Regions from separate parts of the Nocardia sp. NPDC049149 genome, predicted to be linked through region 4. Evidence: riboswitches for the same ligand, from Rfam matches in the RefSeq annotation. Region 4 holds a riboswitch; each other region holds the start of a gene.
The links. Region 4 has a riboswitch for cobalamin ahead of ACGFNJ_RS25355 (ABC transporter substrate-binding protein). Riboswitches for the same ligand answer to the same signal wherever they lie in the genome.
Positions count from the first base shown of each region.

Region 1 (7,720 bases), on a different contig from region 4:
ACGCACCGACGCCCGCGGCATCGAGGGGTTGGACGCGGCCGTCGATCGGGCCAAGGCGTACGCGGATGCCGGCGCCGACCTCATCTTCACCGAGGCGCTGGCCGATGCCGCCGAGTTCGCGAAGTTCCGTGCGGCGGTGGATGTTCCGCTGCTCGCCAACATGACCGAGTTCGGCAAGTCCGCGCTGCTGTCCGCGGGGGAGCTCGGCGAGCTCGGGTACAACGCCGTCATCTATCCGGTGACCACGCTGCGGCTGGCGATGTTCGCGGTGGAGCACGGGCTGCGCGAGATCGCCGCCAGCGGAACCCAACTCGGCCTGCTCGACCGAATGCAGCATCGGACGCGCCTCTACGAGCTGCTGGATTACCAGCGGTACAACGACTTCGACTCCGGAATCTTCAACTTCACCCTTAGTGAGTGAGCAGATATGACCGAGATCAAGAAGGGCCTGGCCGGCGTGGTGGTCGACACGACCACCATCTCCAAGGTGGTGCCCGAGACCAATTCACTGACCTATCGCGGCTATGCGGTGCAAGATCTTTCGCGGCACTGCTCGTTCGAGGAGGTCGCCTATCTGCTCTGGTACGGCGAACTTCCCGATGCCGCGCAGCTTGCGCTGCTGAGCCAGCGCGAGCGCGCGCAACGGCGCGTCGATCGGTCCGTCCTGTCGCTGATCGAGAAGATGCCCGCCTCGTGCCATCCGATGGACGTGGTGCGGACGGTGGTCAGCTATCTCGGATCCGAGGATCCGGAGGAGGATCTCGGTGCCGCGCCGTCGCAGCGGGCGTTGCTGGCCAAGGCATTGCGGCTCACCGCGGTGTTGCCGACGGTCATCGCCGCCGACATGCGCCGCAGGCGCGGCCTGGATCCCATTGCGCCGCACTCGCATCTGGGTTTCGCGGAGAACTTCCTGACCATGTGCTTCGGCGCGGCGCCCGATCCACGGATCGTCCGTGCCTTCGAGATCTCGCTGATCCTCTACGCGGAGCACAGCTTCAATGCCTCGACGTTCGCCGCGCGCGTCGTCACCTCGACGCAGTCGGACCTGTACAGCGCGGTCACCGCCGCCATCGGCGCGCTGAAGGGGCCGCTGCACGGCGGTGCGAACGAGGCGGTGATGCGCACCATGCTCGAGATCGATGCGCCGGAGCTGGCCGCGGAATGGTTGCGCGCCAAGCTCGCTGCCAAGCAGAAGGTGATGGGGTTCGGGCATCGGGTCTACAAGAGCGGTGATTCCCGAGTGCCGACCATGCGGGACGCGCTCGAGCAGGTCGTCGAGGTGACCGGTGGGCAGCGTTGGCTGCGCATGTACGCCGAGCTGGAACGGACGATGGCCGAAACCACCGGCATCAAGCCGAATCTCGACTTCCCCGCGGGTCCGGCCTACTACTTGATGGGCTTCGACATCGAGATGTTCACGCCGATCTTCGTGATGAGCCGGATCACCGGCTGGACCGCGCACATTGTCGAGCAGTCCGCGTCGAACGCGCTGATCCGGCCGTTGTCCGAGTACACCGGGGTGCCGCAGCGAGAGTTGGCGGTCAGCGGCAGCCGCTGATTCCGGTGAGCGGAACTGTCGCGGGCGAGATTCGCAAACCCGCCCCTACCTAGCAAGTGCTTGGTTGAATCGAAGGCGGTAGGACGGCCACCGGCGTCGTCTCGGCATCAGGAAAGCGAGCAACGCCCATGCCAACCCCCGACGAACTCGTCCGCGACATGTGCCGCAGCTGGTCCGATCCCGACCCGGACCGGATCAGTGCCTTCTTCGCCGAAGACGCTGTCTACCACAACATCCCGATGGAACCCATCATCGGCCGCCCCGCCATCCGCGACTTCATCGCTGGCTTCCTCACCACCTTCGACGCCATCGACTTCGACATCCACCACCAGGTCGCCAACGGCAACATCGTCATGAACACCCGCACCGACACCCTCCGCGGCGCAGGCCGAATCACGCCCCTGCCAGTCATGGGCTTCTTCGAAGTAGCAGGCGACGCCATCACCACCTGGCACGACTACTTCGACATGGCCACCATCAACCGAGCCTTCGGCCTGGAGGGCTGACCCGAGTTCCGGCAAGGAATCCGCGGAAATTTCCTGGGGATATAGCGGAACCGAATGGAAGCTTCGCGCGTCGAAGACTTGTATCAGGGGATTTCGGGTTGAGTCATGATGTGCGAGGAGGGGTAGGCATGGATCGCTGTCCGGGGTGTCATACGGCGTGGCGGCGGGGGATGAGCTCCAGGTCGCAGCAGCAGCCGGTCAAGCGGGCCGCCGAGCCATGTGAGAGGTACACGTCGAGGCGGCGACAGCGCCCGCGTCCTGAGCCTGAAATCGATTGAGACGCGAGGATTTCGAGGAAAATGGTCGGTGCCCCCTCTAGCTGGGGCGGAGGGGGCACCGACGCTGGATCAGCGCACCGCGGCGGCCGCGGCGACCATGTTGCGCAGCGAGGCTTCCACCTCGGCCTGGCCGCGGGTCTTCAGGCCGCAGTCAGGGTTGACCCACAACCGTTCGGCGGGAACGGCTTTCAGCGCCGCACGCAGCGAGGTGGTGATCTCCTCGACACTGGGCACCCGCGGCGAGTGGATGTCGTAGACACCGGGACCGACGCCGAGGTCGAAGCCTGCGGCATTGAGGTCGTCGAGGACCTCCATCCGCGAGCGCGCCGCCTCGATCGAGGTGACGTCGGCATCCAGCCCCGCGATCGCGTCGATCACCTCGCCGAACTCCGAATAGCAGAGGTGGGTGTGCACCTGCGTGGCATCCGAGACGCCGGACGTCGCGAGCCGGAACGACTGCACCGACCAGTCGAGGTAGGCCCGCTGGTCGGTTTCGCGCAGCGGCAGCAGTTCGCGCAGCGCAGGCTCGTCGACCTGGATGATCCGGATGCCCGCCGCCTGCAGATCCACCGTCTCGTCCCGGATCGCCAGCGCCACCTGCCGCGCCGAATCACCGAGCGGCTGGTCGTCACGCACGAACGACCAGGCCAGAATGGTCACCGGCCCGGTGAGCATGCCCTTGACCGGCTTGTCGGTGAGCGACTGGGCGTAGGTGATCCATTCGACCGTCATCGGCGTCCGCCGCGTCACGTCACCGAACAGGATCGGCGGCCGCACGCAGCGGGTGCCGTAGGACTGCACCCAGCCGAGCTCGGTGGCCGCGAAGCCGTCGAGCTGTTCGGCGAAGTACTGCACCATGTCGTTGCGCTCCGGCTCGCCGTGCACGAGCACGTCCAGGCCCAGTTTCTCCTGGAGCGCAACGACATCGGCGACCTCCGCGCGCATCCTGCGGACGTACTCGGCCTCGTCGATCTGGCCCTTGCGCAGTTCGGCACGGGCAACCCGGATCGCCGAGGTCTGCGGGTACGAGCCGATCGTGGTGGTCGGCAGCGTCGGCAACTGCAGCCGATCCTGTTGCAGCACACGGCGTTCCTCGGCGGGCGCCCGCTTGACGGCGTCCGGGCCGAGTGCGGCCAGCCTGGCGCGGACCTGTCCGTCGTTCAGGCGCGGATCGGCGTGCCGCGAGGCGAGCGCGGCCCGTGCCTCGGCCAGTTCCGCGCCGATCGCGTCGGGACCTTCGGTCAGTCCGGTCGCGAGCAGCCGTACCTCGGCCACCTTTTCGCTGCCGAACGCCAACCACGACCGCAGCGCGTCGTCCAGTCCGGTTTCGACGGCCAGGGTGTAGGGCACGTGCAGCAGCGAGCACGAGGTGGACACCGCCACCGACCCGGCAGAACCGAGCAGGGTGCCGAGTGTGGCCAGCGACTTGTCGAGGTCGGCACGCCACACGTTGCGTCCGTCGACGACACCGGCGACAAGCAGCTTGCTCGCCAGCGCAGGCACCGAGGCGACATCGGAAACATCGGTGCCGGAGGTGAAGTCGAGCGCGACACCCTCGATGTCGGTGTCCGCCAACGCGGTCAGCGCGCCGTCGGGGTGCCCGAAGTAGGTCGCCACCAGGATGGCGGGCCGCTCCGTCGTCGCGGTCAGCTCGGTGTACGTGCTACGCACCAGCGCGATTTCGTCCGCCGTGAGATCGGTGACCAGCACCGGCTCATCGATCTGCACCCAGCTGACGCCTGCCGCGGCGAGCCTGCCGAGCAGATCGCGGTAGAGCGGAACGAGTTCGGCGAGCCGATCCAGCGCGGCGCCGCCGGTGGCCTTGGCCAGCTTCACGAAGGTGATCGGGCCGACCACCACCGGCCGTGCGGCGACGCCGAGCTCCAGCGCCTCCTGCACCTCGTGCAGCAGCTTCTCGGGGTTCAGCGAAAACGTGGTGTCCGCACCGATTTCGGGCACCAGGTAGTGGTAGTTGGTGTCGAACCACTTGGTCATCTCCAGCGGTTCGACCGTCTCGTTGCCGCGCGCCGCGGCGAAATAGCGGTCGAGCGGATCGGCGATTCCGGCCACCCGCGGTGGCAGCGCGCCGAGCAGCAGGGCGGTGTCGAGCACCTGGTCGTAATACGAGAAGGTGCCGACGGGAATCGAATCCAGGCCCGCCGCTTGCAGTTCGGTGAATTGGGCGGTCCGCAGCTCACGCGCAACGGCGTGCAGCTGATCGGCGTCGATCTTGCCTGCCCAATAAGCCTCGGTGGCTCGTTTGAGCTCACGCCGCGGCCCCACCCGAGGTAGCCCGAGAACCGTTGCGGTGAACGGTGTCTTCTGTACAACAGTCACGATGTTTCTCCAGTGCTGAGGTCGTCGCGAACCATCGCCACAGGGCGGCGCGGTTAGACCAAGTGACACGCCAGAGAATCCCGGCAGGAGAGCCCGACATATCAGCACTGGTAGAACCGCGCGCCCAAATCCACGAGGCGGTGGTCGCCGGATACGGCGTATCCGGCACGGCTGGCAGGTCTTCGGACTCACAGGCACCGGCCGTATCGGCCGACCTACTGGCCGTCGCTTCCCAAGTCGGTGAACTCAGTGCGTCTGACGGCGGTCGTTCCTGCATACCGCTGCGGGACAGTCCCGGATTCTCACCGGGTTCCCTCTCGCCCGCCCACCCTTTTCTGGATGGCCGAGCTCGACTCCGTTGCGCGACGTCGGGGCTCCATCTCGCGCGCACCGGTGAACCAGCTGCATCCACGAGCATAGGCCGCCGCGCGCCGGGCCGATGTGACGGCACCGTGAACGCAACTTCGCAACGCTGTCCGACCGGGTTGTGAAGATGCCTGCGAAGGGCCCTTCCGTGTCTGTGAGGTGGGCGGGGGCGGGTACCTTAGGCCAATGTTCACGAAAGTCTTGGTTGCCAATCGCGGCGAGATCGCCATCAGGGCCTTCCGCGCGGCCTACGAGCTCGGCGTAGGGACGGTGGCAGTCTTCCCCCACGAGGACCGCAACTCGGTGCACCGGATGAAGGCGGCCGAGTCCTACCAGATCGGTGAACAGGGGCACCCCGTCCGGGCGTACCTCTCGATCGACGCGATCATCGACGCGGCCAAGTCGGCGGGCGCCGACGCGGTGTACCCCGGGTACGGCTTCCTGTCCGAGAACCCGGATCTTGCGGCGGCCTGCGCTCGCGAGGGCATCACCTTCATCGGTCCCTCCGCGGACGTGCTCGAGCTCGCGGGTAACAAGGCACGGGCCATCGAGGCGGCCAAGGCGGCAGGCCTGCCGGTGCTGCGCTCCAGCGAGCCGTCCGCGGACGTCGACGCGCTGATCGCCGCGTCCGAGCAGCTCGACTATCCGATCTTCGTCAAGGCGGTCGCCGGTGGTGGCGGCCGCGGCATGCGCAGGGTCGCCGCCGCCGAGCAGCTGCGCGAGTCCATCGAGGCCGCGTCCCGCGAGGCCGAGTCGGCGTTCGGCGATCCGACGGTGTTCCTCGAGCAGGCCGTGGTGAACCCGCGCCACATCGAGGTGCAGATCCTGGCCGATCAGCACGGCAACGTGATCCATCTGTTCGAGCGCGACTGTTCGCTGCAGCGCCGCCATCAGAAGGTGATCGAGCTCGCGCCCGCGCCGAACCTGGATCCCGCACTGCGCGACCGCATTTGCGCCGACGCCGTCTCCTTCGCCAGGCAGATCGGCTACAGCTGCGCAGGCACCGTCGAGTTCTTGCTCGACGAGCGCGGCAACCATGTCTTCATCGAGATGAACCCGCGCATCCAAGTCGAGCACACGGTGACCGAGGAGATCACCGACGTCGATCTGGTGCAGTCGCAGCTGCGGATCGCGGCGGGGGAGACCCTCGAACAGCTCGGCCTCAGCCAGGAGGCGATCACCATCCGCGGCGCGGCGCTGCAGTGCCGGATCACCACCGAGGATCCGGCCAACGGCTTCCGCCCCGACACCGGCCGTATCACCGCCTACCGCACCCCGGGTGGTGCAGGCATCCGGCTCGACGGTGGCGCCAACCTCGGCGCGGAGATCGGTGCGTACTTCGACTCGATGCTGGTGAAGCTCACCTGCCGCGGCCGCGACTTTCCCGCGGCGGTGTCGCGGGCCGCTCGTGCGCTCGCCGAGTTCCGAATTCGTGGTGTCACCACCAACATTCCGTTCCTGCAGGCGGTGCTCGAGGACCCGGACTTCAGGGCGGGCCGGGTCACCACGTCGTTCATCGACGAGCGCCCGCAGCTGCTCACCCTGCGCGGTTCGGCCGACCGCGGCACCAAGATCCTGAACTACCTGGCCGACATCACCGTCAACAAGCCGCACGGCGAGCGGCCGACCACCGTCTACCCGCACGACAAGCTGCCGTCCATCGATCTGACGGTGCCGCCGCCGGACGGCTCCCGGCAGCGGTTGCTTCGCCTCGGCCCCACCGGTTTCGCGCAGGATCTGCGGGCGCAGAAGGCCGTTGGCGTCACCGACACCACCTTCCGCGACGCGCACCAGTCGCTGCTCGCCACCAGGGTGCGCACCAACGGCCTGCTCGGCGTCGCGGGGCACGTGGCTCGGCTCACCCCGGAGCTGCTGTCCATCGAGGCCTGGGGCGGCGCGACTTACGATGTGGCGCTGCGCTTTCTGTACGAGGACCCGTGGGAGCGGCTGGCCGCGCTGCGCGAGGCGGTGCCGAACATCTGCCTGCAGATGCTGCTGCGCGGCCGCAACACCGTCGGTTACACGCCGTACCCGGAGCAGGTCACCCGCGCGTTCGTCTCGGAGGCGACCGCCACCGGCATCGACATCTTCCGCATCTTCGATGCGCTCAACAATGTCGACCAGATGCGACCCGCCATCGACGCGGTGCGCGAAACCGGCACGGCCCTTGCGGAAGTCGCGCTGAGCTATACCGGTGATCTGTCCAATCCGGACGAGACGCTCTACACCCTCGACTACTACCTGAAGCTGGCCGAGCAGATCGTCGACGCGGGCGCGCACGTGCTCGCGATCAAGGACATGGCCGGGCTGCTGCGCGCCCCTGCGGCCGCCACCCTGGTGACGGCGCTGCGCAGCAACTTCGATCTGCCGGTGCATGTGCACACCCACGACACCCCCGGCGGTCAGCTGGCGACGTACCTGGCCGCTTGGCAGGCTGGCGCCGACGCGGTGGATGGCGCGAGTGCCGCGATGGCCGGAACCACCAGTCAGCCAGCGCTTTCCGCGATCGTCGCGGCCGCGGCGCACAGCGAATACGACACCGGCCTGAACCTGAGCAACGTGTGCGACCTCGAGCCGTACTGGGAGGCGTTGCGAAAGGTGTACCGGCCCTTCGAATCCGGGCTCCCCGCGCCGACCGGCCGCGTCTACACCCACGAGATCCCCGGCGGCCAGCT
Region 1 is NZ_JBICTD010000007.1:273,334-281,053, reverse strand. It holds gene prpB (methylisocitrate lyase) at 1-421, shown strand, start outside; gene ACGFNJ_RS28910 (bifunctional 2-methylcitrate synthase/citrate synthase) at 428-1,558, shown strand; gene ACGFNJ_RS28905 (nuclear transport factor 2 family protein) at 1,687-2,064, shown strand; gene metE (5-methyltetrahydropteroyltriglutamate--homocysteine S-methyltransferase) at 2,412-4,682, opposite strand; cobalamin riboswitch at 4,835-5,023, opposite strand; gene ACGFNJ_RS28895 (pyruvate carboxylase) at 5,232-7,720, shown strand, end outside.
Region 1: it holds a riboswitch for cobalamin, as region 4 does, so the genes downstream of both, metE (5-methyltetrahydropteroyltriglutamate--homocysteine S-methyltransferase) here and ACGFNJ_RS25355 (ABC transporter substrate-binding protein) in region 4, are expected to answer to the same signal.

Region 2 (7,720 bases), on a different contig from region 4:
GCAGGCCGAAGTGGTCGCGCAGGGTGGTGCCGGTGTATTCGGTGCGGAACAGGCCGCGCTGCTGAAGGATCGGCACGACGGTTTCGGCGAAGACCTCGAGGCCGCCAGGGTAGTACGGCGGCATCACATTGAAGCCGTCGGCGGCGCCGCTGCGGAACCACTCCTCGATGGTGTCGGCGACCTGTTCCGGGGTGCCCGCGAAGACCCGGTGGCCACGCGCGCCGGCGAGGCGGTGCAGCAGGCCGCGCACGGTCGGCCGTTCCCGCTGCACGATTCCGGCGACGACCTGCAAGCGGCTGCGGCCGTTGTCGGTGACGTCGCCTGCGTCGTCGAACAGGTCGACGGGGACGTCCCCGTCCAACGGGAGATGCCGCAAACTCTTGCCGACGATGTTCTCCAGTTGCGTCAGACCGTATTCCGGCACCGTAAGCTCGTTGAACTCGCGTTCCAGTCGCTTGGCCGCCGCCTCGGTGTCACCGATGAACGGGCTGATCCCCGGCAGGATCTTCACGTGCTCCGGGTCGCGCCCGAAACCCTGTGCCTGCGACTTGATATCGGCGTAGAAGGTCTGCGCGTCCTCCAGCCGCTGGTGTGCGGTGAAGATCGCCTCCGCGTATTTGCCTGCGAACGAGCGACCTTCGTTGGACGCCCCGGCCTGCACCAGCACCGGATATCCCTGTGGCGTGCGCGGCGCGTTGAACGGTCCACGCACCCGCAGGTATTCGCCCGCGAAGTCGATCGGGTGGATTTTGTCCGGGTCGGCGTACACCCCGCTCGCCTTGTCCAGCACGATGGCGTCGTCTTCCCAGCTGTCCCACAGCGCGACAACGGCGTCCACGAATTCCCTGGCCCGCGCGTACCGTTCGGCGTGATCGGGGTGCTTGTCCAGGCCGAAGTTGGCCGCGGCCAGGTCGGTGCCCGTGGTGACGATGTTCCAGCCGGCCCGGCCGCCGGAGATGTGATCGAGCGTGGAGAACAACCTGGCCAGGTTGTAGGGCTCGTAGTACGTCGTCGACGCGGTCGCGATCAGGCCGAGATGTGTTGTCGCCGTGGCGATCGCGGTGAGCAGGGTGATCGGCTCCAAGCCGGAGCCCGCGTTGTGCTTGACGTTGGTGCGCAGCGCGGGACCATCGGCGAAGAACACCGCATCCAGCTTCGCGGCTTCGGCGGTGCGGCCGATCTCCTGGTAGTAGGCGGCGTCGTAGATCCGATGGGGCTGGCTGTCGGGATGCCGCCACGCCGCCTCGTGATGACCGGACGGGTAGATGAACGCATTCAGGCTGAGCTGACGAGGGCTACTCATGAGGCTTGTTTCTCTTCTGCACGGTGGGTCGGCTGGTCGGCTTGACCGACGCCGAGGCTGGCCAACAACAGGGACCGGTAGTCGCTGAAAGCCGGATCACTGTGGTGGCGTGGACGTTCCAGGTCGATGCGCAGATCGACCGCGATGCTGCCCTCGTCGAGCACGAGCACCCGGTCGGCGAGCAGCACCGCCTCGTCGACGTCGTGGGTGACCAGCAGCACGGCGGGCTTGTGCCTGGCGCACAGGTCCTGCAGCAGCGTGTGCATCTTGATCCTGGTCAACGCGTCCAATGCGCCGAACGGTTCGTCGGCGAGCAGCAGTTCGGGCTCGCGCACCAGCGAGCGGGCCAGCGCGACGCGCTGCTGTTCCCCACCGGAAAGCTGTTTCGGCCAAGCTTTTTCGCGCCCGGCAAGGCCGACCTCGCTCAGTGCCGCACGACCGCGCTCTGCGGCGTCCGAGCCGGTCAATCCCAAGGTCACGTTCTCGAGCACCCGCGACCACGGCAGCAGCCGGGAATCCTGGAACACGACGGCCCGTTCGGCGGGCACGGTCAGCTCGCCGGAGCCCGGCACGTCGTAGTCGAGCTCCGCGAGCGCCCGCAGCAGCGTGCTCTTGCCCGAACCGCTGCGCCCGAGCAGCGCGACGAATTCCCCGCTTGCGATGTCGATATCGAGGTCGCGCAGCACTACCCGCTCGCCGAAGCCGCGGCGCAGCGCACGGGTGCGGACAACGCCCGAGCCGCTCAGTCGCCCAATGTCTGTCGCCATGACAGCGCCTTCCTTTCCACCGCACGCACGGCGAGATCACCGAAAAGTCCGAGCAGCCCATAGATCACGAGCCCGACCACGATCACGTCGATCTGCCCGTAGGTCCGCGCCTGCGTCATCAGGTAGCCGATGCCGCTGGTGGCGTTGACCTGTTCCACTACGACCAGCGCCAGCCAGGAGATGGTCACCGCCAAGCGCAATCCGGTGAAGAAGCCGGGCAGCGCGCCGGGCAGCGCGACCCTGCGAACGAAGGCCAGGCGCGAAAGTCCCACCGTCTGAGCGAGTTCCACATATCTGGCGTCGACGCTGCGCAGCTGCGCATGCGTGTTCAGATAGATCGGGATGGCCACGCTGGTCGTGATGACCAGCAGCTTCATCTCCTCGCCGATGCCGAACCAGACAATGAACAGCGGAATCAGCGCGAGCGTGGGAATCGCACGCTTGATCTGAATCGGCCCGTCCACCAGCGCTTCACCGATCCGGCTCAACCCCGCGATCAGCGCGAGGACTAAGCCGACGGCGACGCCGATGCCGAGCCCGATCCCGGCCCGCTGCACCGAGGTGAGCAGATTCGACTGCAGCCTGCCGTCGGAGATCAGACCACCGGCGGTCTCGGCGACGGTCCACGGCGCGGGCAGCGTCTCCGGATCCAGTGTGCCGGAAGCCGATCCGAGCACCCAGGCGGCGATCAACAGGGTGGGCCCGATGGCGACACCGAACGGAATGGGGCGGCCTGGGCCGAGTCGCGGCCGGGCAGGCTTGCGTTTGCCGAGCACGTGCGCCGGTGCGCTGCCGCGACCGAGCCTGCTCAATACGCCGGCGTCGAGGGTCGCCATCAGCGTTCCTTCGGGGCGAAGGCGGCACCGCTCGCGGTGACCCCCTCGGTGATCGGGGCGTCGAAGCGCAGGTCGAAGCCCTTGGCCGCCTGCACCTTCTTCGGCAGCTCGCCCGCCTTGTCGATGGCGTCGATGGTGGCCTGCTGGCGCGCGACGAGCTGGTCGTCCAGATGCGGGAAGGTGAAGGTGCCGAGCGATTCCACGATGCGCTTCGCGTCCTCGGCGCTGACCTTCTGGTTCTCCACGTAATACCGGCGGGCCCACTCGTCCTGGTGGGTGTTGATCCACTGGTTGGCCCGGATGTAGGCGGCGACCAGGGCCCGAGTCGCGGCTGCCTTGGCCGGATCCTGCACCACGGCACGGCGGGCGTACAGGTAGGCGAGCCCTGGATAGATATCCTTGGTCTGGTCGGCCGGGATCAGCGAGGCGCCCGAAGTCCGCAGGAAGCGTGTGATATTCGGTTCGATGAGCGGTGCGACGTCGACCTGACCGGTGCGAATCGCGTCGGGGAACTCGCCGAGTTGCAGCCGGATCAGCTGCGCGTCAGCGGGTTTGAGTCCCACCTTGTCGAGTGCCCGCAGCACTGCCGCCTGCTGGGCAGTGCCCTCGGCGTAAGCGATCTTCTTGCCCTTCAGCTCGGCGAGAGTGGTGATCGACTTGCCGGGAGCCACCGCAAGTCTCAAGGCGGTGGTACTGGTTTGATAGGCGGCGACGATGGGCACGTCCTGGCCTGCGACCAGGGCGTGGATCGGTGGGACGTCGCCCACTGAAGCAACGTCCGCGGCCTCGGCGCGGAACGCCTCCAGAACGGCAGGTCCGCCAACGAAATTGGCGAACTCGACCTTGAACGGGAGCTTGTCGAGCTCGCCGGAGAACCGCAATACCGACTGCAGGCGTTCGGACTGGTCGGCGAGGACGAGCTTGGTGCCCGCCGGAATCTCGGTGGGCAGCGGGGTATCCGCGGCGACGGGACCGTCCGACTTCTCGGTGTTCGAGCAGCCGGTGAGTCCGAGGGTCGCAACGGTTGCCACGGCGAGCAATGCGGCGGCGGTGCGGCCATGGCGGCCGAACAGGGAGGTGCGTGGTCGGTACATACTCGGATTCAAACAAGACAAAACCGGCCCGAACACCGTTTGTCTCAGGCTGGTTCGAACTGCTCAGCGCGGTGCGGCCGAGGTCGCGGGCGCCCGAACCTGCTGCTGATAGCGCTGGATGAACGGCAGGATCTGCTGCTCGATCACCGTGTTGTACTCGACCGGGCGTTGCATCGGATTGGCATGCCCCGTGTTGCGCGCCAGCACCACCGACAAGGTGCCGTCCACACCGCCCGACACATCGATCAGCACCCGATGCGAGTACTCGACATCGACAACCCGGTCCCGATCCGGATCCCTCGGTCGAATGAAAACGATAGCGGGCCGCGGCTTTTCGTCCTTGGGCTCGGCGAGTGCGCGCAAGTCACCGGCCGCACCGCCCGCCACGATCGCGGTGAACTGCGCCTCGATCAGGCCGTTGCTCGCCGCGTTGCGCGAAAAGATCTTCTCGCGCAGCACGTCTCTGAGCACATCGCGCAGCTCGGCGACGCGGATGCCGGGCGGGAGGCCGTTGCCGCCGTCGGAGACGAACCGGTCCCGTCGCGCGTAGGTCTCCACCGCGATGCGCAGCAGCCGACTTTCACGCGCGCCGGGCAGCCAGCCCATCCAGCGGACCATGTCCTCGCCGCGGCCTCGGCTCTCCGGCCGGACTGCGTTCAGGTCCACCGGCGTGCAGTCCAGGATCACCCCGACCACCCGGCGGTCGCTGTCGAGGTGGATGTGTTTGGCGACCTCGAGCGCGATCACGCCGCCCATGCTGTGCCCGACGAGCACGATGTTGCGCAGCCCCGACAATTCGGCGGCGCGGATGATCAGGTCGGCGATTACCTTGGTGTCGATACCTTCGTTGTCGTAGCGGATCGCCCACACCACACCCATTCGGCGCAGCGCGGGCAATGCGCCCGCGGTCGCGCTGGCGTCGAGCACGCCGAGACCGACCATGTCCACCACGACGGTGTCCCAATCCTTGGGGTCGGCGGGCGGGCCGACCGGCAAGATCGCGGGGTCGGTTTGCGCGAGCCGTTCCTGTTCGGGTTTCACGTCATGGGTCAGGTACTGCGCGTAGCCGATGAGCACGGCGACGAGCAATACCAGCACTCGAACCGCCACGGACCTGGTGCGGCGCAACGTCTTCCACTCGTGCCACGGGCTGGTGTCCCGTAGCCGGGCTCTGCGTCGCGCGTCGTCCCAGTCCGCGATGGTGGACGGGTGCCGATCTTGCAGCGGCGACATCTTTTCCACTGTAGGCACGGCTGTGGACGATTGTCATTCCACAACCCGACGATCTGATGAACCCGACCGAACGGTAGAGTTCCGCCGTCCTACCTGGCAGGTGCGGGAATCCGGTGTAATTCCGGAACGGTCGCGCCACTGTGATCGCCGCCCGGCGAAAGTCAGACCTCCCCTGCCGCGATCACTCTGGAGAGGCCGCGACTTGCCTGTGGAGCACCACCGATGACCCGTGTCCGCACGGCGATCGTCCTGCCCGTCCTCGGGGCGCTGTTGATCTGCGCGATGATCCTCGCCACGGGTTTCGGCGCGGAGACGCTGCCGGTCTCGTCGGTCCTCGAGGTCCTGCGGCACCGCGTCACCGGACACGCCCCCACCGACTTCGGGCTGGACACCATCGTCTGGCAACTGCGGGTGCCGCGCACGGTGCTCGCCGCGATCGTCGGCGCGGGGCTGGCGCTTGCGGGGGCCGCCATGCAGACGCTCGTGCGCAATCCGCTCGCCGACCCCTATCTACTCGGGGTGTCATCCGGAGCAGGCGTCGGCGCGGCCGCGGTCATCACCTCCGGGCTGTTCGCGGGCGCGGGCGTGTGGGCGTTGTCCGGCGGGGCGCTGGTCGGTGCGTTGGCCGCCGCGGCGTTGGTGTTCGTGATCGCGGTCGCGCAGGGTGGGCTGACACCGCTGCGGCTGGTGCTGACCGGCACCGTGCTCGGCTCCGCGTTCGCCGCGTTGAGCAGCTACCTGATCTTCCGTCGCCCCGATCCCTCGGCCGCGCAATCGGTGCTGTTCTGGTTGCTCGGCAGCCTCGCAGGCGCCGATTGGACGCGCATCGCGTTGCCGCTGAGCGTGGTCGCGCTCGCCGGTGCCGCACTGCTCAGCGCCAGCGGCTGGCTCGACGCGCTGACCGTCGGCGCCGATACTGCTGCGTCACTGGGGGTTCCGGTCAAGCAATTGCGCATCGGCCTGTTCCTGCTGCTTTCGATCCTCGTCGGCGTACTCGTCGCGGTGTCGGGCGGCATCGGCTTCGTCGGCTTGGTTGTGCCGCATGCCGCCCGGCTCCTGGTCGGCCCGCGCCATCGCATCCTGTTGCCCGCCAGCGCGCTCTGCGGCGCCTTGTTCCTCGTCGTCGCCGACGCGGCGACCAGAATCGTGGTGCGCCCCACCGAGATTCCCGTCGGTGTCCTCACCGGTCTCATCGGCGCCCCCGCGTTCCTGATCCTGATGGGCAGGCGGCGCTATCGGTTCGGTGAATCGTGAACCGCGCCGAGAGCGCAGCGGAGCGGCCACTGGCCACCGGAGCGGTGGTGGTCGAAGGGCTCGCGTGTGCCGCGGGACGACGGACCGTGATTGCCGATGTGAGCTTCGCGGTGCGTGGCGGGGAGACGATCGGGATCGTCGGGCCGAACGGGACAGGCAAAACGACGCTGCTGCAGGTACTTGCCGGCGTGCGTCGTCCGGTGCACGGCCGGGTGCGCGTGGATGGTCTTGTGCTGCACGATTTGTCGGCGCGACAGCGCGCACGGACGGTGGCGCTGGTCGCGCAGGACGAGCGGCCACCCGCCGATCTGCGCGCCGGCGAGGTGGTCGCGCTCGGGCTCACCCCGTACCTGCCGCCATGGGGCGCCGGTTCACCGCGCGAACAGCAGCAGATCGAAAAGGCCTTGGCCACCGTCGATCTGGCCGGTTTCGCCGAGCGACCGGTGCACCATCTTTCCGGCGGTGAGCGGCAGCGGGTGCTGCTGGCTCGTGCGCTCGTGCAAGACACCCCGGTGCTGCTGCTCGACGAGCCGACCAACCACCTCGACATCACTCATCGCCTGGAACTGCTCGCCCTCGCTCGCACCCTCGACCGCACCGTCGTCATGGCGCTGCACGATCTGACGTTGGCCGACCGCTATTGCGACCGAATCCTGGTGTTGCACAACGGCGCCGCCCACCCCCTCGCGGCGCCGGAGACGGCACTCGCGCCCGATGTCGTCGACACGGTCTTCAACGTGCGTGCCCTGCGCGTCGCGCACCCGGAGACCAACCACTCGCATCTCTTGATCACCCCGAGAGAGCCGACCCCGTGACCAGCGCTGTTGTTGAATGGAAAGGCGAACGAATGAGGCATGTTTCCCGGGTGCTCGCGGCGGTTGTCGTCGCGGCGGCACTGGCCGGATGCGGCGCGGACAAGGCGGCCGGCGGGAATCTCACGCTCCGCAATTGCGAAGAGGACGTGCAGTTTCCGACGCCGGCCAAGCGGTTGTTCGTGAACGACGGGAACCTGATCTCGATGGCGCTCGCGTTGGGCGTGCAGGACCAGGTGGTCGCGGTGTCCAGCGTGCAGCGTGACGCGGACACGTTGCGCAGGCACTACGGCCCGGCCGTCGATCAGCTGAAAGATGTGGCGCCCGAATACCCCTCGCGGGAGACGGTGTTGGCGCAGGGTCCCGATGTGATGGTCGCAGGCTGGAGTTACGGCTACGACGAAGCGAAAAACCTCACCCC
Region 2 is NZ_JBICTD010000012.1:256,168-263,887, forward strand. It holds gene ACGFNJ_RS37835 (LLM class flavin-dependent oxidoreductase) at 1-1,303, opposite strand, end outside; gene ACGFNJ_RS37840 (ABC transporter ATP-binding protein) at 1,300-2,070, opposite strand; gene ACGFNJ_RS37845 (ABC transporter permease) at 2,046-2,906, opposite strand; gene ACGFNJ_RS37850 (ABC transporter substrate-binding protein) at 2,906-4,000, opposite strand; gene ACGFNJ_RS37855 (alpha/beta fold hydrolase) at 4,064-5,233, opposite strand; cobalamin riboswitch at 5,293-5,423, shown strand; gene ACGFNJ_RS37860 (FecCD family ABC transporter permease) at 5,456-6,487, shown strand; gene ACGFNJ_RS37865 (ABC transporter ATP-binding protein) at 6,484-7,302, shown strand; gene ACGFNJ_RS37870 (ABC transporter substrate-binding protein) at 7,335-7,720, shown strand, end outside.
Region 2: it holds a riboswitch for cobalamin, as region 4 does, so the genes downstream of both, ACGFNJ_RS37860 (FecCD family ABC transporter permease) here and ACGFNJ_RS25355 (ABC transporter substrate-binding protein) in region 4, are expected to answer to the same signal.

Region 3 (7,720 bases), on a different contig from region 4:
GAGACGCGGCTACGCCGACTGGCTAGGCTCGGTCTGCACCTTCACATCGATTTTCAGCGAAAGGATTGTGATGCCTACACGTACCGCGCGTACTGCCTGGACCGGCACTCTGCAGGAGGGTTCCGGGCAGGTCGAGCTGGCCAGTTCCGGTGTCGGCAAGTACGACGTGTCGTTCCCGAAGCGGTCCGCCGAGGACGCCGACGGCACCACCAGCCCGGAGGAACTGATCGCGGCGGCGCACTCGTCCTGCTACGCGATGGCGCTGTCCGCCCAGATCGGCAACGCGGGCGGCACCCCGGAGAGCCTGGACGTCGAGGCTGACGTGACCCTCGGTCCCGACCCGGCGGGCGGCTTTCGGATCAGCGGCATCAAGCTGACCGTGCGCGGCAAGGTCTCCGGCATCGACGCCGACGCGTTCGCCGCCGCGGCCGAGGCCGCCAAGGCAGGCTGTCCGGTCAGCAAGGCCCTCGCCGGCGTCGACCACATCACCCTCGACGCAGCGCTCGCCTAGTTCGACGCATGGCTTTCCGAATGCCCGGTTTCTCCCGCGAGGAGCCGGGCATTCGGCTTTGCGAAATAGGCACGGGCCGCCGGGTGGTACATCGCGGGGACGGCCACCAGGACGGCGACGATATGCACCGCGCGGAAGACGCCGATCACCGCGGATTCGGCGGTGACGTTCGCGAACAGGTCGCCGAATTTGTCGGCGGACAGCAGCGCGGCGAGCGGTTCGATGATCAGCGAGGCCAGGCCGATCACGCCGATGCCGAAGGTCAGCAGGAGCCGAGCCCAGCGCGCGCCCTTGGCCATTCGGATCGCGACCAACAGCACCACCAGGTAGATGCCGAGCCGGACGGCGAATCCGGTGGCCGGGTCGGCCACCACGACGTCGTCGCGCTCCAGCAGCCGCGCGGTCTGCACGATGGCCTCGGCGACGCCCGCGAGCAGGGCGACGACCAGGCCGGCGAAGGCGACGCGGACCGCGCGCGGCGGTCGGTGGCCTGCGGCGGCGGTGCGGTCAACGGTGCCCGAACGATGCGATGCGGGCCATAACGAAAAGGCAGTGCCGGTCATGACACCGACACTGCCCTTCGAATTCCGGATCCGGATCAGCCCGCGGTAGCGATCGACTCTCGTACCGGAGTATCGGTGCGCGAGGTGAATTCGGTGAGCGCCGCGAATCCGAGGGCCAGGCAGGCCCACAGCGTCGCGGTCTCGGCCAGGGACGCCACCCGGAACTGCCACAGCAGGCTGGCCGGGAAGTCCGCCTTCACCTCGTTCACGCCGGGCAACAGGATGTAGCCGACCGCCGTGACGAGCACGAACGCGCCTACCCCTGCGATCAGTCGCAGCGTGCTCAGCTGGGCACGCAGCAACTTGTAGACGTACACGCCCGCGCCGACGGCCGCGAGGCCGAGCAGCACCGCCGCGACCCACAGCAAGGTGCGTTCGTTGATGGTCTCCGGATCGCCCACCGCAGGAGGGTTCGCCGGATATTTGAAGAACGGGACCGCCACGATCGCCGCCCAACCGCCGAGGCCGAGCGCGAGCGCGAGCCGCGGTCCGGACAGCGCGGTGAAGCGGCGCGCGAAATGCGCCACCGAGGCGAAGATCGCGCCGAGCGCCAGGCCCGCGAGGCCGAGCGCGAGGAACTGCCCAGCCTTCTGGCCGGTGCGGCTGACCAACGGTTCTTCTTCGTCGCCGTGCGAATGTCCGCCCGCCGCTTCCGGTTCCGCGCCTGGCGCGTGCTCTGCTGCCGCGGCACCGGCTTCCTCGATGGCGATGGCGGCATCGACCTTCGGTTCGCCGACGAAGTAGCCGACGGACGCGGCGAGCAGGCCCGCGATGAGTCCGGCGAGTAAGCCGCGCAGCAGTAGGGTTTTCAGCGATCCGATCAGTGGCACGGAAGCCCCAGCAGGTGGCGCCCGTCGTGCATCAGCTCATGCAGATACATCCCGCTGCGCGAGATGACGCCCTGGTCGAAGCCGACCAGGTACAGCGTGAGCAGTGCCAGCAGTACGACACCTACCGTGACGAGCACAGTGGCGAGTGAATCGGTTGCCCGGCTCGGCGAATGCGCGATGGCCATAGCGAGTTCCTCCCAGGGATGCGCGCGACCGGACGTTCGTCCGCTCAGGCGCTTTCCGCGTCCCATGTCGAGTGGTCACCGCGAAGGTGCCGGTGTCTGGCTTTCCGGCACCCGAGTACTGGGTGCGTGGAACACAGTGGCGCGACCGCTCCGGAATCACACCGGAATTACCGCATCACCCTCGCGTTTTGTCCTTCGAACTGTGACACCTGCGTGCACCCGACGTCAATACGACGGATGATCGACGCGCCACGGGGCCGGGCGCGGCGAGCGGTGGACTCGGTCGGCCGTTCGCTCAGGAGGCCGACTTCGGCGCGACGTCGATCGCGACCTCGAATTCGAGCAGCGACGCCCCGGTGGAGACCGGCTTTGGCCGCTCGCCCGCGTGTGCCGCTTGCCCGGTGCCGTCCCGCCACGCCTCGAAGGACTCCTGCGAATCCCATTGGGTGACAACAAAGTACCGGGTCTCGCCGGCGACCGGACGGAGCAGCTGGAAACCGAGGAACCCCGGCGAGCCCTCGACCGCGTGCGCCCTGGCCGCGAACCGCTTCTCCAGCTCTTCCCCCGCGCCTTCGGGAACCTCGAGCGCATTGATCTTCACAACAGCCATGCTGACCAAGCTAATGGTTGCCGCGAACCGGTCTGTCGGGGACTCGTATTGTCGAGGTTGATGTTGTATGACGAAGGCGGCACCGGCGCGCCGATTCTGCTGCTGCACGGGCTGATGGGCAGCGCGCGAACTTGGCGCGATCAAGTGGGTTGGCTGCGCGAATACGGCCACGTCTACACCTTCGACGCCGCGGGGCACGGCCGTCCTGCTCCCGCGGAGCTGACCACCGAGGCCTTCGTCGCCGACCTGGCGGCCGCGACCGCGGACATCGCTGAGCCGATGGTCGTCATCGGACATTCGATGGGCGCGCTGCACGGCTGGGTCTTCGCCGCCACTCACCCCGCGCGGGTGCGTGCGCTGGTGGTCGAGGACATCGCCCCGGATTTCACCGGCCGCACCGCGGCCAACTGGGCCGCGATGATCGAGGCGTGGCCGCAGCCGTTCCCGGACGCGGCCGCCGTGCTCGACTTCTTCGGACCGGTCGCAGGCCGCTACTTCTTGAACTCGTTCGAGCACGGCCCGGACGGTTACCGGCTGCACGGCTCGGTCGCCACCTTCCGCGACATCTCCGAGGAATGGGGCAGCCGCGACTTCTGGCCGCAGTGGCAGGCCGTGCGCGTGCCCGCCCTGCTGCTCGAGGGCGAGCACACCATCACCCCGCCGGGGCAGATGCGCAAGATGGCGGAAATTCACCCCGACGCCGAACACGTACTCGTCTCCGGCGCAGCCCATCTCGTGCACGACGACCAGCCCGAGCGCTACCGCGCCGAAGTCGAACGCTTCCTCCGCCGCGTGCTCAGCAGCTAGGCCCTGTGTCGAAGCCCCTGGGGCCGAACGCATCCGACTTGGGCTGCGACACGAGCCCTGGTCGCCCGGCAGGCGAAGCAGCGGTGGGCGAACTGATGCCACCTCGGCCGAGTCAGGTCGCGGAGCCGCCTTCACCCGCGAGGGCGAACAGGCCTTCGGAGGTTTGCTCGATGAGCCCGTCGACCAGCAGCGAATCCAGCGCGCGGTCGCGCTGGCCTGGGTCGCGCGTCCACGCGAGGTCGAGGCGAACCCGTTCGACCGGTCCGGTCGCCCCGCGCAGCACATCGAGCAGGCGGCCGCGCGCCTGGCGATCGGTGCCCTCGTATTTCTGGGTGCGGCGCACCACCTCGGTGACGGGACGCCCCGCGGTGACCCAGGCGCAGGTCGGCAACGGACAGCGGGCGCAGTCCGGGGTGCGGGCGGTGCACACCGTCGCACCGAGCTCCATCAGCGCGGCCGAGAACACCGCGGCACGGTCGATCCGGCGCGGCAGCAGTGCCTCGGTCTCCGGCAGGTCCCGCGACGACGGGTTGCCCGCCTCCGCACGACCGTGCACCGCGCGAGCGACCACCCGGCGCACATTGGTGTCGACCACCGGAACCCGTTGCCCGTAAGCGAAACACGCGACCGCCCGCGCCGTGTACGCCCCGATGCCGGGCAGGCTCAGCAGCACATCGACATCGGTGGGCACCTCGTCGCCGTGCTCGGCGGCGAGCACCCGTGCGCACTCGTGCAGCCGCAGCGCCCGCCGCGGATAGCCGAGCTTGCCCCACGCCCGCAGCACATCGGCCTGCGGCGAGGCCGCCATCGCCGAGGGCACCGGCCAGCGCGCCACCCAGTCCCGCCAGATCGGCTCGACTCGGACCACCGGCGTCTGCTGCAGCATGATCTCGCTCATCAAGATCTGCCACGCGGTCACGCCCGCCCGGCGCCACGGCAGGTCGCGCGCGCTCTCCGCATACCAGTCGAGCAACACGTCCGCATCGATGCTGTTCGGTGCTTTCCTCACACTTCCTGCCCTACTGTCTGCGCTCGGTATTTGCGGACCCGTAACCAAACGGACTCGCTGGTAACTCGAGCCATGTGCACAATGGCTGGTATGCCTGATTCCAATCCGATCAGCGCCTGGAAGTCTTTGCGCGAAGGCAATGATCGCTTCGTCAACGGCACGCTGCTGCATCCTAGCCAGGGCGCCGCCGACCGGGCCAAGCTCGTCAGCGGCCAGCATCCGTCCGCGATCCTCTTCGGTTGCGGTGACTCCAGGGTCGCCGCCGAGTTGATCTTCGACCAGGGCCTCGGCGACATGTTCGTCGTGCGCACCGCGGGCCACGTGGTCGACAGTTCGGTCCTCGGCTCGATCGAATACGGGGTGCAGGTGCTCGACGTGCCACTGATCGTGGTGCTCGGGCACGACAGCTGCGGCGCCGTGAAAGCGACCATCGACGCCCTCGACGGCGGCGAGGTGCCCGGCGGATTCATTCGCAGCGTGGTCGAGCGGGTCACGCCCTCCATTCTGATCGGCCGCCGCGAGGGCCTGTCCACCGTCGACGAGATGGAGGCCAGGCACGTGGTCGAGACGAGCAGGCTGCTCATGCAGCGGTCGATGATCATCTCGCAGCGGGTCGCGACCGGTGAATGCGCGATCGCCTGTGTGACATACAAGCTCGCCGAGGGCAAGGTGAAGCTGCAACGCGTCGTCGGCAACATCGGCGAGCTCGCCTGACCGGGCCAGGCAGCGTTTCCGCAGGGCACAGCCGACACGCCGTGGCCCTGAGTCGTTGCGCCAGGCGCTGCCTTTACCGTTGAGGCGTGCTGGAACCGAATGGACCGCTGCCACCGGAGATCTATTGGCGTCGTCGTGCATTGGCGATCGGCGCTCTGGTGGTGGCGCTGGCGCTGGTGATCTGGCTGGTGCTGACGGTCTCCCGCGGCGGTAACTCGCCGGGTGACTCGAAGCCCGTCGCGGCCGGTTCGTCGACGTCGGCGCCGAGCAAGGCGGCCGATGGTTCGACGGCAAAGCCGGCGGGCACCGGAGAATCCGAGGCGCCCAAGTCCTCGACATCCGGCAGTGCGACGGCGACACCGAGCGGCACCACCACCGCGGCGGCTGGGCAGTGCCCCGATCAGTCGCTCGCGGTGAAGGTGACGATCGAGCAGCCGACCTACAAGGTCGGCGAGCAGCCGGTGTTCTGGATCGTGATCACCAACATCTCGCAGGCGGCGTGCGCGCGGGACATGGGCTCGGGCCTGCAGCAGGTCTCGGTGTGGACGCTGGACGGTCAGCGGCGGCTGTGGTCGAGCGCCGACTGCTACCCGGACGGTCAGCCCGACGTGCGCACCCTGAACCGCGGTGAACAGGCGAGCTTCACCGTCACCTGGTCCGGCTCCACCTCGCAGCCGAACTGCGCGGGCGACCGAGTCCAGGTCCCGCCCGGCGCGTACAGCGTTGTGGCACAAATGGGTTCGGTCCGCAGCTCGATCGAGCCCTTCAATTTGGCCTAGAAGTCCGGAGCCACTTCTTTTTCTTCCTTCGACGCGCGCTTCTTGCGCGTGCCTGTGATGCGCAGGGCCGCGCTGACATCGGCGACCTCGCGAATCTTCATGCCGCCGCGCTTGAGTGGCGCGTAACCCGGCGGCACCAGCGCGGTGGTGAAGCCCAGCCGCTCGGCCTCGGCCAGTCTGCGTTCGAGCCCGGTCACTTTGCGCACCTCGCCGGCCAGGCCGACCTCGCCGAGGATCACCCAGCCCGCCGGAATCGCGACCTCGGAATTGGCGCTGGCGATGGCGAGCGTGACGGCCAGGTCGGCGGCGGGCTCGAGCAGGCGCATGCCGCCCACCGTCGCCGCGTAGATATCGGACTTGCCGATGAACACCTTGCCTCGGCTCTGCAGCACGGCGAGCACCATCGCGACCCGGTTGTAGTCGAGGCCGCTGACCGCGCGGCGCGGATTCGGGATCTCGGTCTCCACCGTCAGGCCCTGCACCTCGGCGACCAGCGGCCGCTTGCCGTCCATCGCCACGGTGACCGCGGTGCCAGGCACCGAGTCGGTGCGGTGATGCAGGAACAGACCCGACGGGTCGTCCACACAGGCGATGCCGTCCTCGTGCAGCTCGAAGCAGCCGACCTCGTCGGCGCTGCCGAAGCGGTTCTTGATGCCGCGCACCATGCGCAGCGTCGAGTTCTTGTCGCCCTCGAACTGCAGCACCACGTCGACGAGGTGTTCCAGCGTGCGCGGGCCTGCCACATTGCCGTCCTTGGTGACGTGCCCGACCAGCAGCACGGCGATCCCGCTCGCCTTGGCCAGCGAGGTCAGCGCGGCGGTCACCGCACGCACCTGGGTGACGCCGCCGATCACGCCGTCCACCTCGGGCGCGAGCATGGTCTGCACCGAGTCGACCACCAGCAGCGTCGGCCGCACCTGCTCGACATGGCCGAGCACGATCGACAGATCGGATTCCGCTGCCAGATACACCCTTTCGTGTACCGCGCCGGTCCGATCCGCACGCAGCCGCACCTGTCCCGCCGATTCCTCCGCGGTCACGTACAGCGCTTTCGAGTCCTGCGCCCGCGCCCACCGATGCGCGACCTCGAGCAGCAGCGTCGACTTGCCGACGCCTGGCTCGCCGGACAGCAGCACCACCGAGCCGGGCACCACGCCGCCGCCGAGGACCCGGTCGAGCTCGCTGACACCGGTCGACTTGGCCCTGGTGATCTGGGAGTCGATGCTGGAGATCGGGGCGGCGGCCGTGCTCGGCAGCATCGCGCGCCGTGCGGGTGCGCCTGGCCCCGCCGACGCGACGGCCACCTCGTCGACGGTGCCCCACGCCCCGCAGTCCGGGCACTTGCCCACCCACTTGGCGACCTCGTGCGTGCATGCTGAGCACCGGAAAATCGACTTGGTCTTGGCCACACGCGCACCTTACGTACCGCAACCGACAACAAGCGTGCGCGTGGCCGCGTCGGGCCGAGCGACACCCCCGCCGGATAAGCGAATGGCTGCCGCACCGTTGGTGCGACAGCCAGTCAGCCGTTCAGGGGGCTGGACGCCTCAGTGCCCGCCGGACTTCTTCGGCTCGGCCTCGGACGCGCCGGACTTGTCGGACTGGTGCCGCTCGGCGACGGGTCCCGCGTCGACCGGGACCTGGACCTGGACGGTGCCGTTCTGCTTGAAATTGAACGAAACGTTGTAGGTGAGGCCGGGGGTGATGTCCTT
Region 3 is NZ_JBICTD010000011.1:230,358-238,077, reverse strand. It holds gene ACGFNJ_RS36340 (OsmC family peroxiredoxin) at 71-511, shown strand; gene ACGFNJ_RS36335 (hypothetical protein) at 508-1,074, opposite strand; gene ACGFNJ_RS36330 (CbtA family protein) at 1,110-1,904, opposite strand; gene ACGFNJ_RS36325 (CbtB-domain containing protein) at 1,895-2,089, opposite strand; cobalamin riboswitch at 2,159-2,315, opposite strand; gene ACGFNJ_RS36320 (antibiotic biosynthesis monooxygenase) at 2,385-2,699, opposite strand; gene ACGFNJ_RS36315 (alpha/beta fold hydrolase) at 2,760-3,506, shown strand; gene ACGFNJ_RS36310 (A/G-specific adenine glycosylase) at 3,619-4,515, opposite strand; gene ACGFNJ_RS36305 (carbonic anhydrase) at 4,606-5,229, shown strand; gene ACGFNJ_RS36300 (hypothetical protein) at 5,316-6,008, shown strand; gene radA (DNA repair protein RadA) at 6,005-7,417, opposite strand; gene ACGFNJ_RS36290 (hypothetical protein) at 7,556-7,720, opposite strand, start outside.
Region 3: it holds a riboswitch for cobalamin, as region 4 does, so the genes downstream of both, ACGFNJ_RS36325 (CbtB-domain containing protein) here and ACGFNJ_RS25355 (ABC transporter substrate-binding protein) in region 4, are expected to answer to the same signal.

Region 4 (7,720 bases):
CGCCGGGCGGGGACCACCAGCGGTGTTCCGGTGATCGGATCTTCGATCACCGCACAGTCCAGGTCGAAGACCTCCGACACCAGCTCGGCGCGCACGATCTGCGCGGGCGGGCCCTGTTCGACCACTCGGCCGTCCTTCATCGCAACAAGGTGGTCGGCGTACCTGGCCGCCAGATTCAGGTCGTGCAGCACCGCGATAATGGTGCGCGGCAACAGGTTCCGCAGGACGTCGAGGACATCCAGTTGGTGCGCGAGATCGAGGAAGGTGGTCGGCTCGTCGAGCAACATCACCTCGGGGTCCTGCGCGATCGCCAGCGCGATCCACACCCGCTGCCGCTGCCCGCCGGACAGCTGGTCCATCGTGCGGTCGATGAGGTCGAGAGTGTCGGTGGCGGCCAACGCATTACGGACCGCGGTCGCGTCCTGCTCGGACCACTGCCGGAACCATCGTTGATGCGGATGGCGGCCGCGCCCGACGAGCTCGCCGACGGTGATCCCGTCCGGGGCCACCGGCTGCTGTGGCAGCATCCCGAGTCGCCGAGCCAGTACCCGCGCGGGCTCGTGCGCGATATCGGCGCCGTCGAGCAGTACCGCGCCCGCGGCAGGGGGCATCAACCGTGCGAGACCGCGTAGCAGCGTGGACTTTCCACAGCCGTTGCGGCCGACGATGACCGTGATCTGTCCCGCGGGGAATGCCACGGAGGCGTCGGTGACGATCACGGTGTCGCCGTAGGCGAGATCGAGTTCGGTGGTGGTGACGTGTGCGGTCATCCGGCGACTCCGATTCGGGTGGCGCGGGCCAGGAGATAGACGAGGACGGGCGCGCCGAGGATCGCGGTCACGACGCCGACCGGTAGCTCCGCGGGGAACAGCCGCCGGGCCGCCAGATCGGCGGCGACCACCAGCAGCGCCCCCGCGGCGGCGGACGGTGCCAGTCCGGTGCCGCGCTCGGCGAGCAGCCGTCGCACAATCTGCGGCGCCACCAGCGCGACGAAGGCGATCGGCCCGGCCGCGGCGGTGGCCAGTGTCGCCGCGACGGCGGCCAGCACGATCAACGTGGTGCGGTCCGGACCACGGCGTCCGGCAAGCGAATTCGCGAGCTCGTCACCCAGCTCGAGCAGGGGCAGCGATCGGCCGAGCATGATCAGCGGCGGTATCACCACCCCGAGCGCGGCGGCCGCGAACCACACGTGCATCCAGTCGCGGTTGGCGAGACTGCCGGTGAGCCACATCGCCGCCGTATGCGCCTGATAGATGTTGGCGTGGGTCAGGATGTACGCGATCGCCGAGGACAGCATCGCGGTGACGCCGATCCCGACGAGGACGAGCCGGTATCCGTCGAGACCGTCCTTCGTCGCCACCCCGACGATCAGCGCCATCGCCACGAACGCGCCCGCCAACGCGCCGCCGACCAGTGCGAGGCCGGTGCCGCCGAGCAGCACGCTCACCACGAGCGCACCCAGCGACGCACCCGCATTGATGCCGATGATCTCCGGACTGACCAGTGGATTCGTCGCGATCCGCTGCAGCACCGCGCCGGAGACCGCGAACGCGGCACCGGTGCACAGTCCGGTGAGCACGCGCGGTAGCCGATCGGCGACGACGACGTCGTATTCGATGAGCGTGCCTCCGCCACCGAGCACCCGAAGGACATCGCCGACGGTGAGCGGATAGTGCCCGATCGTGAGCGACCAGGCCGCCAGCGACAGCGCCACCGTCGTGCACACCACGGTGACGAGCACCGATCGACGATGCACCCGGAAGACGAGATGATCTCCGGGAGATCGCACAAGTATTGTGCCGCTGGGTAATACGCTGCGTTCGAGGAGCGTCACAGGGTCGCCACCTTCCGATTGCGCACGAGATAGAGGAAGAACGGCGATCCGGCGAACGCGGTGATGATGCCGACCTGGATCTCCTGCGGTTGGGCGACGACCCGTCCGAGAATGTCGGCGAGCAGCAACAGAATCGGCCCGAGCACGGCACACCAGACGAGCACCCACCGATAGTCCTGTCCGGCGAAGGCACGGGCGATATGCGGAATGACCAGTCCGACAAAGGCGATCGGCCCGGCGATGGCCACCGCCGACCCCGCGAGCAGCACCACGGTCAACGCGCCTGCGGCGCGGACCGCGATGAGCCGCGTGCCGAGCGTGCGTGCCATGTCGTCGCCCATGGCGATGGCGTTCAGCGGCCGCGACACCGCGAGCGCCAGCACCGCGCCGACGGCGATGAAAGGCACGATCGCCCCGACGGATTCGAGAGTGGCGCGGGTCAACGATCCGACCACCCAGAATCGGAAATTGTCGAGGGTGGTCCGGTCGAGCAGGCTGATCGCCGTGGTGATCGATCCGCACAGCGCGGTGCACGCCGCGCCGGCCAACACCAGTTTCACCGGTGTCGCACCACCGAATCCCAGTGAGCCGAGGGTGTATACGAAGACGGCGGCGACGGCGGCGCCGACAAAGGCGAACCAGACGAATACCGCGGGCGAAGTCGAACCCAGTGCGCCCATGGCGATCACGATGGCCAGCGAGGCGCCCGCGTTGATGCCGAGCAGGCCTGGCCCGGCCAGCGGGTTGCGGGTGAGTCCCTGCATGACGGCTCCGGCCAGCGCGAGCGCGACACCGGCGAGCAGACCGGCAACGGTCCTCGGCAGCCGGATGTATCGCACGATCCGGTCGGCATCGCTGCCGCGGAAATCGGTGAATGCGGCGACCGCCTGATCGAGCGTGAGCGGGTGCGTGCCGACCAAGACGGACGCGACGCAGACAGCGACGAGCACGGCACCGGCAACGACCAGGCCGGTGCCGCGAGCGGTGCGCGTCACCGCCGGAACAGATCGGGGTGGATCAGTTCGGCGACAAGCTCGGTCGCGTGGGCGATGCGGACACCGGCGGCCCGATCGGCGAACAGGAACGGGTGCACCGCGCCCTTGCGGACGGCAGTCAGATTGGCGAAGGCCGGGTTGCCGACGATCTTGTCGGCCTGTGGCTGCGCATCGGCGCGCGTATAGGTTGCCTTGCAACACATGCTGGTCAGAATGATGTCGGGGTCGCGGGCGATCAGCTGTTCGGCGCCGATCTGGACGTTGCGGCGTTCGGTGAGATCCGCGAAGGCATTCACCCCGCCCGCGGCGTCGATGATCCGGGTGACGAAGTCGATGCCGCCCGCGACGGTGTAGGAACCGTCGTCCTTCGGCGTGACGACCGCAACGCGAGGCCTAGGCGCGCTACCCACTTTCGCGCGCACCGCATCGATCCGCGCACCGAGTTGCGTGACCACCGATTCGGCACGCTCGGACATGCCCCACAGCGCGCCGAGATCGCGCAGATCCGCATACACGTTCTCGAATCGCACTGTCGCCGGGTCGATCGCCTCGTCAGCGAGCCCGTCCGCGCTCGGACACAGCGGGCTCACGATCCACGTCCGTACGCCGAGGTCGTGCAGGCTCGCGCGGGTGCCGACGCTCGACTGCGACGACTTGGCGAATACACCGTTGAATCCGGACAACACGAAATCGGGGTTCTTCGAGAGCAGTTCGTCGCGACTGGGCAGCTTCTCGACATAGGTCGTTTTCGCCTGCGCCGCCTGATATTCGGGCAGCACCGCGGAATCCAGGAAAGCCGTCGTGACCAGCCGATCGGTGACGCCGAGCGCGTGCGCGATCTCGATCGACGGTTGGTAGGCCGCGTAGATCCGCTGGGGCGGCCCACCGACGGCGACGTCGATCCCGCAGTTCGCGCGGGTGACGGCGGTGGCGTCGGTGGCCGCCGGTCCGGGTTGCGCACCGCAACCAGCCAGCACGATCGCACAGGCGACCAGCGCACCACTACGTAGGCGCGCGAAAACAGATGGGGTCAAGGTGACCGCCTTCCAGGTCCTCGTGGAAACGGGTACTGCGTAGCCGTGGCCGGTCTCCTGGCTGACGGGATGTCGCGCGACGGATCTACCTTCCCAGGGCACAAGTGCCCCAGTGGTTCCGGAGGAATCGCTTCCTCCGGACCGATCCGTCGCTCCCGATCACAGTGGCGAGGGCCGCACCGGTACCACACCGGTTTCCCGAACACCACGACTGCGCGGACTGTACCAAGCTCCCTCCGAAATCGGACAATGCGAACCTGGGTTGCCCCGGGCAGCACTAGAGCTGGTTGAGCCGTTCGGCGAACTTGAGCCAATCGTTGGCGATCGTGCCCGCCAGTTGCGCAACGGTTTTCGTGCAGTGGTCGGGGACGCCGACGGCCAGCGCGTCCCATTCCTGCTCGGTCGGGTGCGCCGCCAAGCGGCGGAGCAGCGCGCGGCCCGGTTCGGTGAAGCGCAGGGACGGATCGGTCCGCAGCCCCTGGATCAGCACCGTCGGGTCCTTCGGTTCATTCGCGGTCTGGGGACCGCACGGCTTCTTCTTCGTCGCCTTGGCGACGTCGGTATGTCGCCGCGGTACCGGCTCCTCGCCCCGCCTGATCCGTTGGCGCACATCATGTGCCGTGCCGACGGAGACACCGGCGGCCTTGGCCAGCTCACGGATCGGCGCCTCGGGCATGTCCGCGATCAGCTCGCCCACCCGCCGCCGACCATCGTCGGCGCTCAACGAGCGCGTCCTGCCGTCGCGCCCCATCCTGATGTTCGACTGGCCATCTTGATCAGTTGAACTCAGCCGGATCCGGCCGACGGTGCCGTGCGCGAGACCGACCGTCGCCGCGATAGCACGATCAGACCATTCGGGAAATTGCGCGAGTATTCGCGCGGCCGCGGCTCTGCGATCGGACAATGACAAAGGCAGGCCGTGACTATTGTTCATTCGCACAGACAATACGAATGCTTCATGGTCCGTTCCGTCGAAAAGTTGTGCACGAATCGTAGTCGCGCCGCGCAGCACAGCCGCTTTCACGCGGTGGATGCCGTCGATGACACGCATCGTCTTCTTGTGTATCAGGATTGGCGGCAGCACCGCATCGACCTCGGCCAGCGCCCGGATATGTTCGACGTTCTCGCCGAGAATGCGGGGCGAGCCTGCGAGAGCAAGGGTCTCCAAACGGATTTCGACGACACCACTGACGTTCGCGCATTCGTAGCGCCCCGGCAGTACCACCTGGAATCGGCCATCGGAGGAGTCTGCGCCGAACGGTTCGACGGCCGCGGACCGTATCGCCGCTGGCAAACCCACCTCCCGAAGCACAGGTGTGGATGTCAACCCTTCCATCATGGTTCCCTCTCTACAACACTCTCAACACTGAGCAACCGCCGTGTAGGCGGCCCAACACATTTCACCGACGGCGTGCAACACCGAGCACGACGTCCGGCGGGCGGGTGAGCCCGCAAGATATTCGCAATACTTTCTGGCGGAATCAAACTGGCGCCGACAGCGATGTCCGAGAATTCACTTCGTGTTCGCTCCGGTACCACAATCACTGTCGGCGAACCCGACGCAGACAGGTCGGGATTCGACGAATATCCCTTTACCCCAAGGGAATTGACATACCAAGCGCCGCGTAGTGCGGCCTCGCCGAGCGGAGCGCCGCGCGGCCGACATAGGTACGGCTTAGCTAACCCCTTCTGATCGCGTCGCGGACAGAACGCACTCTGCCCACCTTCGCCGGGGACTGTACCGGAGAAAACTTCCAGCCTGAACGACGACTCCCGCGCCCGGCAACCGCTGCCGCACTACGTCTACGACCCGGTGCGCCGCAACTCGATTCAGCGCTTGTCGCGCTGGCCTTCGGCGAGCTGTTCGCTGGTCTTGTCGGCACCGACGCGACGTTGCATGGCGGCGACCAGACCGGGCGCGACGCCGGCGACCATGGCGGTCAAGCGCAAAGTCAGCGGAGCAACGTCCACCTCGGCCTGGTTCTTGTCGATGGCGCGGATCGCCGCGTTCGCCACGTCTTCCGGTGCGCGGGTGCCGACACCGAGCGGCAGCGACGCGCCGGAATCGGCGAACATGCCCGCGTCCCTGATATAGCCGGGGAACACCGTCGAGACGCCAACGTTGTGCGGCCGCAAGTCCTCTCGCAGCGCGAGCGCGAAACCGCGCATCCCGAACTTGGTTGCGTTGTAGAGCGACGCCTGCCTGGACGCGGTCTTCCCGGACAGCGACGAGATGAAGACCAGGTGCCCACGGCGCCGGGCCACCATCTGTTCGGCGGCCAGCTTCGCCGTGATGATCGGCGCACGAAGGTTGACATCGAGCGCGCGATCGACCTCGCCGACGGAGTAGTCCGACAACAACCCCATGGCAGGCAGCGCGGCGTTGGCCACGACCACATCGATCTCGCCCGCCGCGCCAAGCAGTTTCTCGATCCCGTCCCGGTCGGCCAGATCGGCAGGGATGGCCCGGCCGCCGAGCCGCTCGGCCAGCGGCGCGAGCACGTCGGCCCGACGCCCGGTCAGCACCACCTCGCCGCCGCGCGCGGCGAACGCCTCCGCCAACGACCGGCCGATCCCGCCGGTAGCCCCCGTCACCAACACCCGCGCGCCCCGTAGTTCCATCGCAAATCTCCCGATCCTCGACGAGCCAACCTCAACCCACATTACGTACGCGAGCAGTCACTCGCCGAAGCCGCTCGGGCGCATCAGCACCTTGACCCTCCCGCTACGTGAGGCGGCACAGTGGCAACCATGGCAGACATCGAACACACCGTCGGCGCGGTCGCCCAGATGACCGGCGTATCGGTGCGGACCCTGCACCACTACGACGAGATCGGCCTGCTTCGACCGAGCGGGCGCAGCGCGAACGGCTACCGACGCTATGGCGACCTCGATCTCGACCGGCTGCAGCGCATCCTGTTCTATCGGGAACTCGACTTCAGCCTCGACCACATCGCCTCCGTGCTCAACGAGGCGGGACTGTCCGACGAGGGCCATCTGCGGCGCCAGCACGAGCTGCTCAACCACAAGATCGCCCGGTATCGGGCCATGGTCGACCTGATCGACAAGGAACTGCGCGCGCGTCGTTCCGGAATCACCCTGACTCCTACCGAACGGCTCGAAGTATTCGGCGGGGATCGCTTGGTCGACACCGCCGACGAAGCCGAACAACGCTGGGGTGCTACGCCGGAATTCGCGCAACGGCGGACCCGGACCGCCGACTACACCAAACAGGATTGGCTGCGGCTACGCGCCGAACAACGCGATATTCACCAGCGTCTGGCCGATGCGATGCAGTCGGGCACGCCGGCCGACGATCCGGTTGTCATGGACCTCGCCGAAGAACACCGTGTTCATCTCGAACGCTGGTTCCACGATTGCGATTACGGCGTTCACCGTCGCCTTGCCGAGGATTACCGCGCCAACCGCAGGCTCGGTCGCAACTACGACGACATGGTGCCGGGGCTGTCGCGCTATGTCCACGACGCGATCCAGGCGAATTGCCGACGGCACGGTCTCGGCGACGACTACTAGCGCGCTACGGCGCAGAACTCCTTGGTGTCGTGCCGTTCCTGACGACCGGTGCGCGGCGCATGCGGCAGGTAGCGGGACGGCGCAGCCGGCCGTTCGACGCACTGGGTGAAGACGTGATCGACACCGGCGAGGCAGTGGGGGCAGCGCCGATTGGGGTGACCGGCGGGGACAGTCGCGATTCGCTGAATTGGTTCGGTGCTGAAGTTCGCCACGATGTCTATCTCTCCGTGAGTGTCTAGATGATCCTGCCTCCACCTGACTGGTCGCTTGCTCTGCTGCCGCCGTTACCGGGCGGACCTGCCACTACGCAGGAGTTAACGACA
Region 4 is NZ_JBICTD010000006.1:238,828-246,547, reverse strand. It holds gene ACGFNJ_RS25370 (ABC transporter ATP-binding protein) at 1-770, opposite strand, end outside; gene ACGFNJ_RS25365 (FecCD family ABC transporter permease) at 767-1,756, opposite strand; gene ACGFNJ_RS25360 (FecCD family ABC transporter permease) at 1,831-2,829, opposite strand; gene ACGFNJ_RS25355 (ABC transporter substrate-binding protein) at 2,826-3,863, opposite strand; cobalamin riboswitch at 3,893-4,108, opposite strand; gene ACGFNJ_RS25350 (ParB N-terminal domain-containing protein) at 4,141-5,202, opposite strand; gene ACGFNJ_RS25345 (SDR family NAD(P)-dependent oxidoreductase) at 5,694-6,485, opposite strand; gene ACGFNJ_RS25340 (MerR family transcriptional regulator) at 6,615-7,397, shown strand; gene ACGFNJ_RS25335 (hypothetical protein) at 7,427-7,636, shown strand.